Regions from separate parts of the Pseudomonas viciae genome, predicted to be linked through region 2. Evidence: riboswitches for the same ligand, from Rfam matches in the RefSeq annotation. Region 2 holds a riboswitch; the other holds the start of a gene.

Region 1 (7,477 bases), 2.8 Mb from region 2:
GGCGGCGATTTTTACCCGATGATTGGCATTGTGGCGGTGTTCATGGTTGGCCAGGCCCTGGAGGGCATGGTGCTGACGCCGTTGCTGGTGGGCGATCGCATCGGCCTGCACCCGGTGGCGGTGATCTTCGCGATCCTGGCGGGCGGCGAGTTGTTCGGTTTCACCGGAATCCTGCTGGCGCTGCCAGTGGCGGCGGTCATCATGGTGCTGGTGCGCCATATGCACGATCTGTACAAGGATTCGGACATCTATAGCGGCGCCGAAGACCCTGATCTGTAGGGCGAGTGGCAGGCGTGGCAGCTGCCCCAGCGTCAGGGAAACTGCCGCGCCGCTGTCCTGGCGCTGCAAACCTTTGATTTTGCTCGTGGTCCGGCGCATTGTGCGGTCCGCGCCACGGGTATAAACTTTGCACACTTTACACAGAGGCCACTAACGGTTCCTTTGGAACTGTTCAGTCAGCATGAAACCGATTCAGCTGCCCCTAGGTGTGCGTCTGCGTGATGACGCCACCTTTATCAACTACTACCCAGGCGCCAATGCCGCTGCACTCGGCTATGTCGAGCGGCTTTGCGAAGCCGACGCCGGCTGGACCGAGAGCCTGATTTACCTGTGGGGCAAGGATGGGGTAGGGCGCACGCACTTGTTGCAGGCGGCTTGCCTGCGCTTCGAGCAGTTGGGCGAGCCGGCGGTGTATCTGCCGTTGGCGGAGTTGCTGGATCGCGGCGTTGAAATCCTCGACAACCTTGAGCAGTACGAACTGGTCTGCCTGGACGATCTCCAGGCGGTGGCCGGCAAGGCTGATTGGGAAGAGGCGCTGTTCCACCTGTTCAACCGGTTGCGCGACAGCGGTCGGCGCTTGCTGATCGCCGCCTCGACCTCGCCGCGGGAACTGCCGGTGAAGCTGGCGGACCTCAAGTCCCGTCTCACCCTGGCGCTGATTTTCCAGATGCGCCCGCTGTCCGACGAAGACAAACTCCGTGCATTGCAGCTGCGCGCTTCCCGGCGTGGCCTGCACCTGACCGATGAAGTCGGGCATTTCATTCTCACCCGTGGCACCCGCAGCATGAGCGCATTGTTCGAATTGCTCGAACGTCTCGACCAGGCCTCACTTCAGGCCCAGCGCAAGTTGACTATTCCTTTTTTGAAAGAAACCCTGGGCTGGTAGAACCGTTGCAAATAGTGGCTCATAGCCTTGTCTGGGCGCGGCGAAGCCCGCGGCGCTGCTGGGCTGCAGGCTGCGTGACGTTCAAAACGGGCTTAAGCGCTTAGATGTAAACGTAAAACCGAGAAGTCACATTTGCATCGATTGAATTTGCAAATGAGGTTGATAGAAGGCATAGTCTCGCCATCTTTACTACTTCAGCCACGGTCGTGCCCATGCTAAATCGCTTCGCACCCCTCGTGCCTCTCGCACTCGTTACCCTGTTGTTCGGTTGCGCTGCCCACTCTCCAGTGTCCCAGCAAGCACCACAACCACAGGTCCAGAATTCCGTTACCGCCCAGTCTTCCTCCGTTGCGTTCCAGGAAGAAATGGCCTCCGACAAAGAACTGGCAGCCTTCGCCGGCAGCAAGCCTTATCAACTTCCAGTGCTGGCCGACAGCATCCTGGAACGTGGCATGTCGTTGATCGGTACCCGCTACCGTTTTGGCGGTACCTCTGAAGCCGGCTTCGATTGCAGCGGTTTCATCGGTTACCTGTTCCGCGAAGAGGCCGGCATGAACCTGCCGCGCTCCACTCGCGAAATGATCAACGTGAACGCCCCGTTGGTAGCTCGCAATCAACTGGAGCCCGGTGACCTGCTGTTCTTCAGCACCAACGGTCGTCGTGGTCGCGTCAGTCACGCCGGGATCTACCTGGGTGACAACCAGTTCATCCATTCCAGCAGCCGCCGCAGCGGTGGCGTGCGCATCGACAGCCTGGGCGACAGCTACTGGAACAAGACCTTCATCGAAGCCAAGCGTGCCCTCGCCATGGCACCGACTGTGATCACTGCTCGCAAGTAAGCACACAGTTTGTAAGGCAAACTTAAAGTCTTACTTGAAGTTTGCCGCATAGTCGCTAGAATCCTTGATCATTGATTGATGGCAATCCGCCTGCGTACTACGCAGGCGGATTTGTTTTCATGCCCACGGCAGAAAAGCCGCATCCAGATCAGGATTGTTCTGCATATGTCGACGTCGGCCCGCCTCGCTCTCATCTGTCTCGCCGCGCTGCTCAGCGCCTGTGCCAGCCGTACACCACCGCCACCCGCGCCGGTACGGGCTCCGGTAGTCTTTGCGCCCTCGCAAGCCTTTTCCCCGGCCGCCGAAGATGTGCTCTTCCGTGCCTTGGGGTTGGTGGGCACGCCGTATCGCTGGGGCGGAAATACACCGGACTCGGGTTTTGATTGCAGTGGCCTGATTGGCTACGTCTACCGTGACGCCGCCGGCATTTCCTTGCCGCGTTCCACCCGCGAAATGATCGGCATGCGCGCCCCGAGCGTTGGCAAGGAGGCCTTGCAAACGGGTGATCTGATCTTCTTCGCCACCAACGGCGGCTCCCAGGTCAGTCATGCCGGGATCTATGTCGGGGAGGGCCGCTTTGTCCATGCGCCGGCCACCGGCGGTACGGTCAAGCTCGACAGCCTGTCCAAGGCCTATTGGCAGAAAGCCTATCTGAGCGCCAAGCGGGTGTTGCAGCCGGAGCATCTGGCGCGTAATCCCTGACCATTAAATATATGCGCCGCTAGAAAACCCTTGTGGCGAGGGAGCAAGCTCCCTCGCCACAAGTTTCAGTGTCTGCTCAGCTTTTTCGGTAGGTCATTTAGTCGACACCCGCCAAATCTTGTTCCCCACATCATCGGCCACCAACAACCCGCCCTGTTTATCGATCACCACGCCTACCGGCCGGCCCTGGGCTTTTTCGTCGGCGTTCAGGAACCCGGTCAATACATCCACGGGCTGGCCCACCGGTTTGCCGCCGTTGAACGGTACGAAAATCACTTTATAACCACTGTGGGGCTTGCGGTTCCATGAGCCGTGCTGCCCGATGAACGCGCCTTCGGTAAACGGCGCGGGTAAGGCGCTGCCTTCGGCGAAAGTCAGGCCCAGTGAGGCGGTGTGGGGGCCGACGGCGTAGTCCGGGGCGATGGCCTTGGCCACCAGCGCCGGGTTCTGCGGTTCGACGCGGACATCGACATGCTGCCCGTAATAGCTGTAGGGCCAGCCATAGAACGCGCCGTCCTTGACCGACGTGATGTAGTCCGGCACCAGGTCGCTGCCGAGCTCGTCCCGCTCGTTCACTGCCGTCCACAGCGCCCCACTGCGGGGCTCCCAGGCCAGGCCGTTGGGGTTGCGCAGGCCCGAGGCGAAGATGCGGTGATGACCGCTGGCGCGGTCCACTTCCCAGATGGCGGCGCGGCCTTCTTCAGCCTCCATGCCATTTTCCGCGACGTTGCTGTTGGAGCCGGTGGTGACGTACAGCTTGCTGCCGTCGCGGCTGGCGATGACGTTTTTGGTCCAGTGATGGTTCAGCGTGCCGCCCGGCAAATCGACGACCTTGGTCGGCTGCGCCTTGATTTGCGTGTCCCCCTCCTTGTAAGGGAAGCGGATCAGCCGGTCGGTGTCGGCCACGTACAGGTCATTGCCCACGAGGGTCATGCCAAACGGCGAGTTGAGGTTCTCCAGGAACACCGTTCGGGTTTCAGCGACGCCGTCGTGATTGGTGTCGCGCAGCAGCGTGATGCGGTTGGGGCTGGGCACGCCGGCACCGGCGCGGCCCATGACTTTCTTCATCACCCAGCCACGGATGCCCTTGGCATCATCCGGCTTGGGCGGGGCGTTGGTTTCGGCCACCAGCACATCGCCGTTGGGCAGAACGTAGAGCCAGCGTGGATGGTCCAGGCCTTCGGCGAAGGCGCCCACTTGCAGGCCCTCGGCTGGGGTGGGCTTGGCACCTTCCGGCCAGCCGATCGCTTCGGCGATGTTGACGGTCGGGACCAGGGTCTTGTTCGGTTCGGGCAGCTTCGGCGCAGGACCGGTGCCGTCGGACACTTGCAAGGTGGAAGACTCGCCACAAGCGACAAGCCCGGCGGCAAGGGCGACGATCAGAAGGTGCGGTGGCTTGAGCATGCTGGCTTCCCTATGAATGCATGTAGTTATTCATAGAGAAGCGTAGACAGGCGATGGTTCAACTGCAGGCGCGTGTCAGCAGGTAAGCCCACCTGTGGGAGCGAGCTCCCACAGTTCTAGCGTGGATTGAGTCAGCCGTGGGCCTGTTTGAACAGCACCGCAATGCCAGGATGGTAGTGACCGGCCTCGTTGCGCAACTTGCGGTAGGCGTAAGGGAAATACCAGGCCACGGCGCAGGTGTTCTCCTTCTGCAAGTCGTCGATCATGTCCTGCAATTCTTCGGGCGTGGCACTCTGCTGGGCTTTTTGCGGGGCGACGAACAGGCAGCCCAGCTTCAGGTCGCTGGAATAGCTGATGCGTTTGGCATCGCTGGCGGCCTCCGACAGGGGTTGGGTCAGGTTCAGGTTGTTGACCTTGGGCCAGCGTTGGGTGGCCTGGATGAAGGCGCGTTCGTCGGTGCTGGCGATGAACAAATCGGCGCTGACGTTGCGTTCGCCTTCTTCATTCTGCTTGCGGGTCGGGGTGCTTTGCAGTGTGACCATCTCGGCCATCCAGGCGGCAGCCGACAGCAAGCCGAGGTTGGCTTTTTCATCGAACCAGTAAGGCGTGTCGTTATCACCGCGCACGGCATTGTAGCGATCGATGCAGTCAAACCAACGTTCCAGCACCGGGCGCAGGAATTCCAGTTTTGGATTGCTGATGATCATCCCTTGCATGCTTTGCCCTCTTGTTTTTGTGATATCGGGTCGTAGTGTCGCTTTGATATCACTTGCTGCAGGATCACACAAGATTGGCGTCACTTTATTGATGGGCGCCAATGCTTGCCCCGACAGGCGGCTTTAATTGACGCTCCACCCCCAACCCTCTAACCTTCGCCGCTTGTTTCAGGTGCTCTGTGATTGCGATCGACAGAGTGAAACAGGGAAGCCGGTGAGTGCACACGAACCCGGCGCTGCCCCCGCAACGGTAAATGAGTCAACGCTGTGCTTAAGCCACTGTGTCGCAGACATGGGAAGGCGCACAGACCGGCATTGCGCCGCTCATGAGCCCGGAGACCGGCCTGATTCATCCAACGGCATCACGGTGGGCGATGCCAGGCTTGTTGCCGTCTTTTCTTGTGCCCGCCCGCCGTTATCCAGTCCCCAACGGAGGCTTCCCCATGACCGACTCCCCTACCAGCAATGCATCTGATCGCGACGAACGCCACCTGGCGCGCATGCTGCGCAAAAAAGCCGTGATCGACGAGCGCATCGCCAACTCGCCGAACGAATGCGGCCTGCTGCTGGTGCTGACCGGCAACGGCAAGGGCAAGAGCAGCTCGGCGTTCGGCATGCTGGCGCGGTCCATGGGGCACGGCATGCAATGCGGCGTGGTGCAGTTCATCAAGGGCCGCAGCAGCACCGGTGAGGAGCTGTTTTTCCGCCGCTTCCCGGAGCAGGTGCGCTTTCACGTCATGGGCGAAGGCTTCACTTGGGAAACCCAGGATCGCCAGCGCGACATCGCCGCCGCCGAAGCCGCCTGGGCTGTATCGCGGCAATTGCTCAGCGATCCGTCCATTGGCCTGGTGGTGCTCGATGAACTGAACATCGCCCTCAAGCACGGCTACCTCGACCTCGATCAGGTGTTGAGCGATCTGCAAGCCCGTCCACCGATGCAGCATGTGGTGGTGACCGGGCGTGGCGCCAAGCCGGAGATGATCGAGCTGGCCGATACCGTCACTGAAATGGGCATGATCAAGCACGCGTTCCAGGCCGGCATCAAGGCGCAGAAAGGCGTCGAACTGTGAGTGATGCTCGCCACTGCCCGGCGGTGCTGATCGCCGCCCCGGCCTCGGGGCAGGGCAAGACCACCGTCACCGCCGCCCTGGCGCGCTTGCATCGCAACCAGGGACGCAAGGTGCGCGTCTTCAAATGCGGTCCGGACTTCCTCGACCCGATGATCCTCGAACGGGCCAGCGGTGCGCCGGTCTATCAATTGGACATGTGGATGGTCGGCGAGCAGGAAAGCCGCCGGCTGTTGTGGGAAGCCGCCGCCGAGGCGGACCTTATCCTGATTGAAGGGGTGATGGGGTTGTTCGACGGCACGCCGTCCAGCGCCGATCTGGCGCGGCATTTTGGCGTGCCGGTGCTGGCGGTGATCGACGGCACGGCCATGGCCCAGACCTTCGGCGCCCTGGCCTTGGGCCTGGCGCGTTATCAGCCGGACTTGCCGTTTGCCGGGGTCTTGGCCAACCGCGTCGGCACCTTGCGCCACGCGCAATTGCTTGAAGGCAGCCTGACCGAAGGTCTGCGTTGGTACGGCGCGCTGTCCCGGGAAACCGGTATCGAATTACCCAGCCGTCATCTAGGGTTGGTCCAGGCCAGCGAATTGAATGACCTCGACCTGCGCCTCGACGCGGCAGCCGAGGCCTTGGCCGGCAGTTGTGAAGTGGCGCTGCCGCCGGCGGTGGCGTTCGCCGCGCCTGAGCTGATTACCCCGCAGCCGTGGCTCGACGGTGTGCGTATCGCCGTGGCCCGGGACGAAGCGTTTGCCTTCACCTACGGCGCGAGCCTCGATCTGCTGCGGGCCATGGGCGCGCAATTGAGCTTCTTTTCGCCGATCCATGACACCCAACTGCCCGAGGCGGACAGCCTCTATCTACCCGGCGGTTATCCGGAATTGCACCACGTTGCGTTGGCCCGGAACGCGCCGATGCTGGCGGCAATCCGGGCTCACCATGCTGCCGGCAAGCCGTTGCTCGCCGAATGCGGTGGCATGCTGTATCTGCTCGATTCATTGACTGACGTCGACGGCACCCGCGCCGAACTGTTGGGTTTGCTCGCTGGTGATGCGCAGATGCAAAAGCGTCTGGCGGCCCTGGCGTTGCAAGCGGTGGAGTTGCCGGAAGGTGCCTTGCGTGGGCATACCTATCATCATTCCCTGACTAGCACTGAACTTGAACCGATAGCCCGTGGGCATAGCCCCAATGGCGGGCGAGGGGCGGAGGCGGTGTTCCGGCAGGGGCGGATGACGGCTTCTTATGTGCATTTCTATTTTCCGTCGAATCCGCGGGCGATTGCCGGGCTGTTTGCACCTGACCTTGAGGCCGCCTTCGCGAGCAAGCCCGCTCCCACAGGGGATTGTGTGATCTCAAGTGCAGCGCCAGCCAGTGTGGGAGCGAGCTTGCTCGCGAAGAGGCCATGACAGACACCGCTTTCTCCCAGGCCGAACGCGACGCCATTTATCGCGCCATCGCCGAACGCCGTGACATGCGCCACTTCACTGGCGGCACGGTCGAACCGGCCTTGCTGCGCCGCCTGCTGGAAGCCGCGCACCAGGCCCCCAGCGTCGGCCTGATGCAACCCTGGCGGTTCATCCGCATCAGCGA
Region 2 (7,477 bases):
GCGGCCCCCAGAATCTGAGGTCCCAGTGTTGTTTCAGAATGACGACTGCTGCGCAGCCGAGCGGGAGCAAGCTCTCTCGCCACAACTGCGCGTCTGTCATCCTCATGTCAGCTGTCTTCTTCTATGTCCAACAACAAATTCTCCAGGGCCTGGCGATACTCGCCCGGCTCCTGCCACATTCCGCGCTGCTGCGCTTCGAGCATGCGCTCGGTCATGTCCCGCAGGGCGTCGGGGTTGTGCTGGCGGACGAAATCCCGGGTGTCCGGGTCGAGCAGGTACGCATCAGCCAGCAAAGCGTATTGGTGATCGTCGATCAACCGGGTGGTGGCGTCGAACGCGAACAGGTTGTCCACTGTCGCCGCCAGTTCGAACGCGCCTTTATAGCCGTGACGCTTGACCCCGTCGATCCACTTCGGATTCGCCGCGCGGGAACGGATGACGCGGTTGAGCTCTTCTTTCAAGGTGCGGATCTTCGGCAGATCCGGCTGGCTGTGATCGCCATGGTAACTGGCCGCTGCCGCACCGCTGAGGGTCTCTACCGCCGCCAGCATACCGCCCTGAAACTGGTAGTAATCGTTGGAATCGAGCAGGTCGTGCTCGCGGTTGTCCTGGTTCTGCAACACCGCTTGCACCTGGCTCAAGCGCCGGGAGAACTGATCGCGGGCGGCGCTGCCTTCATCGCTGGCGCCGTAAGCGTAGCCGCCCCAGTTCAGGTACACCTCGGCCAAATCCTCGCGGCTCTGCCACAAGCGACCATCAATCGCGCCCTGCACGCCGGCGCCATAGGCACCGGGTTTGGCGCCGAAGATCCGCCAGCCGGCCTGTCGGGCCGCAACCTCCGGCTCAAGGCCCGACGCCAGCAAGGCTTCGCGCTCGCTAAGCACCTTGGCCGCCAAGGGGTTCATGTCGTCCGGCTCATCAAGGGCAGCAACCGCCTGCACCGCCGCATCGAACAGGCGGATCAGGTTGGCGAAGGCGTCACGGAAGAACCCGGAGACCCGCAGCGTGACATCGACCCGAGGCCGGTCCAGCAGGCTCAAGGGCAGAATCTCGAAATCATCGACCCGCTGGCTGCCCGTGGCCCACACCGGGCGCACACCCATCAGCGCCATGGCCTGGGCGATGTCGTCGCCACCGGTGCGCATGGTCGCGGTGCCCCACACCGACAGGCCGAGCTGACGCAGGTGATCGCCGTGGTCCTGCAAATGCCGTTCAAGAATCAGGTTCGCCGACTGGAAACCGATGCGCCACGCCGTGGTGGTCGGCAGGTTGCGCACATCCACCGAGAAGAAATTGCGCCCGGTGGGCAACACATCCAGGCGTCCTCGACTCGGCGCGCCGCTGGGGCCGGCCGGCACGAAGCGCCCGCTCAAGGCATCGAGCAAGCCGCGCATTTCCGCCGGGCCGCAGGCGTCCAGGCGCGGGGCCACGACGCCGCGCAGGCTCGCGATGATGCTGCTCACCACCTCCCAGCCCGGTGCGTCGAGTTGCGGCACTTCACCGTTTAGCGCTTGCTCGATCAACTGCGCAGCAAACAACTCCAGGCGCTCGCGGGTATCGCCAGCGGTTCGCCAAGGTTCGGCGCTGGTCCGGCGCAACGCCTCGGGACAGTCGCCAGTCCAAGGCTCGGCCAAGGCACAATCCAGCGGATCGAAACCCAGCCCGAACGCCTTGGCCAGCGCCCGCAGCAGGCTCGACTGCGCGCCCTTGCCATCGCCACGGGGAATGCGCAGCAACGCCAGCAAGGTGTCGATACGCAGCCGTCCGCTGGGCGACTCGCCAAAAATGTGCAGGCCATCGCGAATCTGCGACTCCTTCAAATCACACAGATAGGTGTCCAGCCGCGGCAGCCAAGTTGCAGCGTCAGCGTCGTCGTCCAGTTGCAACTCGCGGTCGATGTGCGTCTCGCGCACCAGGTTGAGAATGTCCCGCTGCAGTTCCCGGGCGCGGCGCGGGTCGAGCAATTGCGCCTCGTAATATTCGTCGGCCAACAACTCTAGGTTACGCAGCGGTCCGTAGGTTTCGGCCCGGGTCAGCGGTGGCATCAAGTGGTCGATGATCACCGCCTGGGTCCGACGCTTGGCCTGGGCGCCCTCCCCAGGGTCGTTGACGATGAACGGATAGATATTCGGCAGCGGCCCCAGCAGCGCATCGGGCCAGCAATTCTCCGAGAGCCCGACGCCCTTGCCCGGCAGCCATTCGAGGTTGCCGTGCTTGCCGACGTGGATCACCCCGTGGACGCCGTAGGTGTGGCGCAACCAGAAATAAAACGCCAGATAGCCGTGGGGCGGCACCAGGTCCGGGTCGTGGTAGACCCCACTCGGATCGACTTGATAACCACGGGCCGGCTGGATACCGACGAAGGTCAGGCCCAGGCGCAGGCCGGCGACCATCAGGCGCCCTTCGCGGAACATTGGGTCTTTCTCGGGCGAGCCCCAACGCTGCAGCACTGCCTGGCGATTGGCCTCGGGCAATGCGTCGAACATGGCCTGGTAAGCGTCGAGGGCCAGGCTTTGGTGACAGGGTCGCACGTCGAGGCTGTCCAGGTCGTTGCTGACCCCGCCGAGCAATTGCTGAATCAGCGCAGTACCGCTCTCAGGCAGTTCGGCCGGCAGCGGATAACCCTCGGCCTGCATGGCCCGCAGGATATTCAGCGCCGCCGCCGGGGTGTCCAGGCCGACCCCATTGCCGATTCGCCCGTCCCGGGTCGGGTAGTTGGCGAGGATCAGCGCCACGCGCTTTTCGGCGTTGGGCAGGCGCGCCAGGGTGGTCCAGCGCCGGGCCAGTTCGGCGACAAAATCCATGCGTTCGGGCACGGCCCGGTAACAGACCACATCGCTCTGGCTGCGCTCGCTGCGCCAGGCCAGGTCCTTGAAACTGATGGGCCGGCTGATGATCCGCCCGTCCAGTTCCGGCAAGGCAATGTGCATCGCCAGGTCCCGCGGGCCCAGGCCCTGCTCGCTGGCGCGCCAGCCGGGTTCGTTGTCCTGGGCGCAGATCGCCTGGATCACCGGGATGTTGCGACGAAACGGTCGCAGATGCGGCGCTTCGGGGCTGGATTGGGCGAAACCGGTGGTATTGAGGATCACCCCGGCTTCGACCTCATCCAACCAATCTTCCACCCATGCCAGGCAACCGGGCTCCTTGAGGCTGGCCACGGCAATCGGCAGTGGATTGAGCCCCGCCACTTGCAGGCGCTGGCAGAACACGTCGATGAACGCGGTGTTCGCCGCTTGCAGGTGGGAGCGATAGAACAGCACCGCCGCCACCGGTCGATCGGCCTGCCAGTCGGCTTGCCAATCGCCGAGGCTGGCGCTGGTTTTTCGAGGGTGGTAGATCGCCGTGCGCGGCAGAGTTTGCGGCTCACGCCAGGGATAATCGCGGCCGAACCATTGGCTGCCCAAGTTGTGAAACAAGTCCAGGGCATTGCCCAGCCCGCCCTGGCGCAAGAACTGCCAGAGCCGGTCGCGGCCCTCTAAAGGCACGTTGCTCAAGTCGCTGAGCTCCGGGTCCGGACGATCGTCCCCCGGCACCAGGATCAGCTTCACCCCGCGCCCGGCCAGCTCCATCAGGCGCTCGATGCCGTAGCGCCAATAGCCAATGCCACCGTGCAGCGACAACAGGATGACCTTGGCGTGCCGCAGCACGTCTTCGAAGTACAGATCCACCGAAGCGTGGTTTTGCACCTGCATCGGGTTGGCCAGGCGAAATTCCGGATAGTCGTCTGGCAACTGCTTTGCGGCTTCGGCCAGCAGCGCCAGGCTGGAGTCGCCGCTGCACAGGATCACCAGTTCGGCGGGGGTTTGTCCCAGGTCGGCAATGTTGTCATCCGACACAAAGCCGCCGGGCTGGGTCCTGAGCAGGTGCATGGCTTAGGCGCTGAGGGCGGCGCGCAACTGCGCTTCAAGCAGCCCGGCATCGAGCGCCTGGCCGATCAGCACCAGACGGGTAACCCGCGCTTCATCGGCGCCCCACTGGCGGTCGAAATGCTTGTCGAAACGCGTGCCAACACCCTGGATCAGCAGGCGCATCGGCTTGTTCGGGATCGCCGCGAAACCCTTGACCCGCAGCACGCCGTGCTGGACCACCAATTGCGTCAGCGCGTCCAGCAGCAGGCTCTCGTCGGCCTGGGGCAACTCGATGGAAATCGAATCGAAAGCGTCGTGATCGTGGTCGTCTTCATCACCGTCATGGTGATGATCGTGATGACTGTGGCGGCCGTCGATGTGTTCTTCGGAGCCAGCGCCCAGGCCGATCAACACCTCCAGTGGCAGGCGACCGCTGCTGGCTTCGATGACCTTGACCGCCGGCGGCAACTCTTCGGCCACTTCCAGGCGCACTTTCGCCAGGTCTTCCGGGCTGATCAGGTCGGCTTTGTTGAGGATCACCAGGTCGGCGCTGGCCAGTTGATCGGCGAACAGCTCGTGCAGCGGTGATTCGTGGTCCAGGTTCGGGTCGAGTTTGCGCTGGGCATCGACCTGGTCAGGGAAGGCAGCGAAGGTGCCGGCGGCCACGGCTGGGCTGTCGACCACGGTAATCACCGCATCGACAGTGCATGCGCTGCGGATTTCCGGCCATTGGAAGGCCTGGACCAGCGGCTTGGGCAAGGCCAGGCCGGAGGTTTCGATGAGGATGTGGTCGAGGTCGCCACGTCGGGCCACCAGCTCGCGCATCACCGGGAAGAACTCTTCCTGCACCGTGCAGCACAGGCAACCGTTGGCCAGTTCGTAGACGCGGCCGTTGGCTTCTTCTTCGGTGCAACCGATGGAGCACTGCTTGAGGATCTCGCCGTCGATGCCCAGCTCGCCGAACTCGTTGACGATCACCGCGATGCGGCGGCCCTGGGCGTTGTCGAGCATGTGCCGCAGCAAGGTGGTTTTACCCGAGCCGAGGAAACCGGTGACGATGGTGACGGGAAGTTTGGCCAGTGTTTTCATCCGATGCCCCTTGGCAAAGTGGCGGGCAAACGGGACGACAACCGCAGGCAAGGCATGCGCGGAAGATTTCGCCACCGGATCACCCCGCCCGGTTGTAGTGAGAATCTGTCTCGAGGCAGGTCTCCTGGCTGACGGTGGGCCAGTCATTCGACTGGCAATGACTGCGCCTTCCCGTGCGCCCGGTGAAAAAGGGCATGCACAGTGGCCTTGCAGAAACAGCACCGTTCACAGTTGCGGGGGCAGCCGCGGCTTGGACCGCGTTCCCTTCTTAGCTTCGACACGTGCCGAAGAACCTCGAAGGCGCAAGGCTACGCAGGGTGTGGGGGCGGGTCAATGTCCGCAGGTAAGTTCTGTGGTGGCCTTGCCACCGTCATCGCGAGCAAGCTCGCTCCCACGTTGGTTGCTGGCGTACATAGAAATAACGATCACCACAAGTTCCCTGTGGGAGCGAGCTTGCTCGCGATTGGGCGCGACTCGGTGCCAGCCTGAAACCCCATGCCAATTGACGCCCCGCCCTCGCCCATGCTCTCCTGTGCGCCTAGTTACGGGTGCCCTTCACAGGGTGAAACGGGAAACCGGTGAATCGTGTGCTTTACTTCAAGGCCACGTCAGTCCGGTGCTGCCCCCGCAACGGTAAGCGAGCGAAGCGTCTGAACCACTGTGTCTGTCGACATGGGAAGGTGACGCTTGCAGGCCAGGCACAAGCCCGGCCCCTCGCAAGCCCGGAGACCGGCCCATGACTCAAGCATCAACAAACCCGCGGTGGGCGGGCGCTGTTCGAACCTTGGCGGGCTTGCGCCCGGGGTTTCATTGCGCTCGAATCACCCACTGAACAAGAACAGAGGGAAGCGCCATGTCGACCATCAGCAGCACCGCCCGCACCGCCAGCAGCACCACCACCTTGAGCCAACGCCTGAGCGCTGCGATCTTCGCCTCGATCCTGGGCGCCGGCCTGGTCTATTTCGCCGGTTTCTCCCACATCGAAGCCGTACACAACGCGGCCCACGACACCCGCCACAGCGCCGCCTTCCCGTGCCATTGAGACCTGACGACATGATCAAGCGTATCGCGCAGACCGCCGGTTTCAGCGGCTTGCTGGCCGCCCTGCTGCTGACCCTCCTGCAAAGTTTCTGGGTGTCGCCGCTGATTCTGCAAGCCGAAACCTATGAGAAAGCCCCGGCCGCCGAGGTTCATGAGCACGCCAATGGAGCCGCTCACACCCATGATGCCGAGGCCTGGGAACCGGAGGATGGCTGGCAGCGCGTGCTGTCTACCACCGGCGGTAACCTGGTGGTGGCGGTGGGTTTCGCCCTGATGCTGGCGGGCCTGTACACCTTGCGCGCACCGACTCGCACCTCCCAGGGCCTGCTTTGGGGCCTGGCCGGTTATGCCACTTTCGTTCTGGCGCCGACCCTCGGCCTGCCACCGGAACTGCCCGGCACCGCAGCAGCCGACCTGGCCCAGCGGCAGATGTGGTGGATTGGCACCGCAGCGTCCACGGCGGTGGGCATCGCCCTGATCGCCTTCGGCAGACATTGGCTGCTCAAGCTGCTGGGCGTGGCGACGTTGCTGGTGCCTCATGTCATCGGCGCACCGCAGCCGGAAGTTCACTCGATGCTGGCGCCCGAAGCGCTGGAAAGCCAATTCAAGATCGCCTCGCAAGTGACCAACGTCGCGTTCTGGCTGGCCCTCGGCCTGATCAGCGCCTGGCTGTTTCGCCGTGACGGTCAAGCCCAGCACGACGCATGAACAGCGGGCCGATCCTGGTGGTCGGCCTCGGCTGCCAGCGCGGCTGCCTGGCCAGCACGTTACGGGCATTGCTCGATCAGGCGTTGCTGGCCCACGGTATTGCGCTTGATCAGGTGCGGGCCCTGGCCAGTATCGACCTCAAGCGTGACGAACCGGGCCTGCTGGAACTGGCCGAACAACTGGCGCTGCCGCTGACTTGCTTCAGCGCCGAGCAGTTGGCCGATTATCGGGAGCGGCTCAGTCACCGCTCCGAGATCGCTTTCGAACGCACGGGTTGCTACGGCGTCGCCGAAAGTGCCGCCCTGGCCCTGGCCGACAAGCTGGGCACGACGCCTGCAACGCTGCTGATTCCTCGCCTGAGCGGTCCCATGAGCACCTTGGCATTGGCGCTCGCCTTGTAAATCCCGATAATCCGCACTCAGGATCATGAGCGATCTTCATCTGGGCGACGCTCACCCATCTTTCACAGGAGCCGGTCATGACCGTTTACTTCATCGGCGCCGGCCCCGGCGACCCGGAACTCATCACCGTCAAAGGCCAGCGGCTGATCCGCAGTTGCGCGGTGATCATCTACGCCGGCTCTCTGGTGCCGACGGCCGTGCTTGAGGGCCATCACGCCGAACAGGTGATCAACAGCGCCGAGCTGCACCTGGAACAAATCATCGAGCTGATCAAAACCGCACACCACAAAGGCCAGGACGTGGCCCGGGTACACTCCGGCGACCCAAGCCTGTACGGCGCCATCGGCGAGCAGATTCGTTGCCTGCGGGAATTGGAGATCCCGTTCGAGA

Evidence for each region. A riboswitch is a leader RNA that binds a small molecule or an ion and turns the genes downstream of it on or off. The one in region 2 is predicted to bind cobalamin.
Region 1: linked by a shared signal. The riboswitch ahead of cobO (cob(I)yrinic acid a,c-diamide adenosyltransferase) and the one ahead of cobW (cobalamin biosynthesis protein CobW) in region 2 are both predicted to bind cobalamin.

Annotation. Positions count from the first base shown of each region.
Region 1 is NZ_CP035088.1:5,101,325-5,108,801, reverse strand. It holds gene EPZ47_RS22525 (AI-2E family transporter) at 1-279, shown strand, start outside; gene hda (DnaA regulatory inactivator Hda) at 461-1,165, shown strand; gene EPZ47_RS22515 (C40 family peptidase) at 1,378-2,004, shown strand; gene EPZ47_RS22510 (C40 family peptidase) at 2,170-2,706, shown strand; gene EPZ47_RS22505 (PQQ-dependent sugar dehydrogenase) at 2,800-4,110, opposite strand; gene EPZ47_RS22500 (hypothetical protein) at 4,242-4,826, opposite strand; cobalamin riboswitch at 4,980-5,188, shown strand; gene cobO (cob(I)yrinic acid a,c-diamide adenosyltransferase) at 5,270-5,896, shown strand; gene EPZ47_RS22490 (cobyrinic acid a,c-diamide synthase CobB) at 5,893-7,293, shown strand; gene bluB (5,6-dimethylbenzimidazole synthase) at 7,290-7,477, shown strand, end outside.
Region 2 is NZ_CP035088.1:2,303,813-2,311,289, reverse strand. It holds gene cobN (cobaltochelatase subunit CobN) at 108-3,869, opposite strand; gene cobW (cobalamin biosynthesis protein CobW) at 3,873-4,937, opposite strand; cobalamin riboswitch at 5,035-5,249, opposite strand; cobalamin riboswitch at 5,467-5,689, shown strand; gene EPZ47_RS10580 (CbtB domain-containing protein) at 5,791-5,979, shown strand; gene EPZ47_RS10575 (CbtA family protein) at 5,991-6,686, shown strand; gene EPZ47_RS10570 (cobalamin biosynthesis protein) at 6,683-7,087, shown strand; gene cobM (precorrin-4 C(11)-methyltransferase) at 7,165-7,477, shown strand, end outside.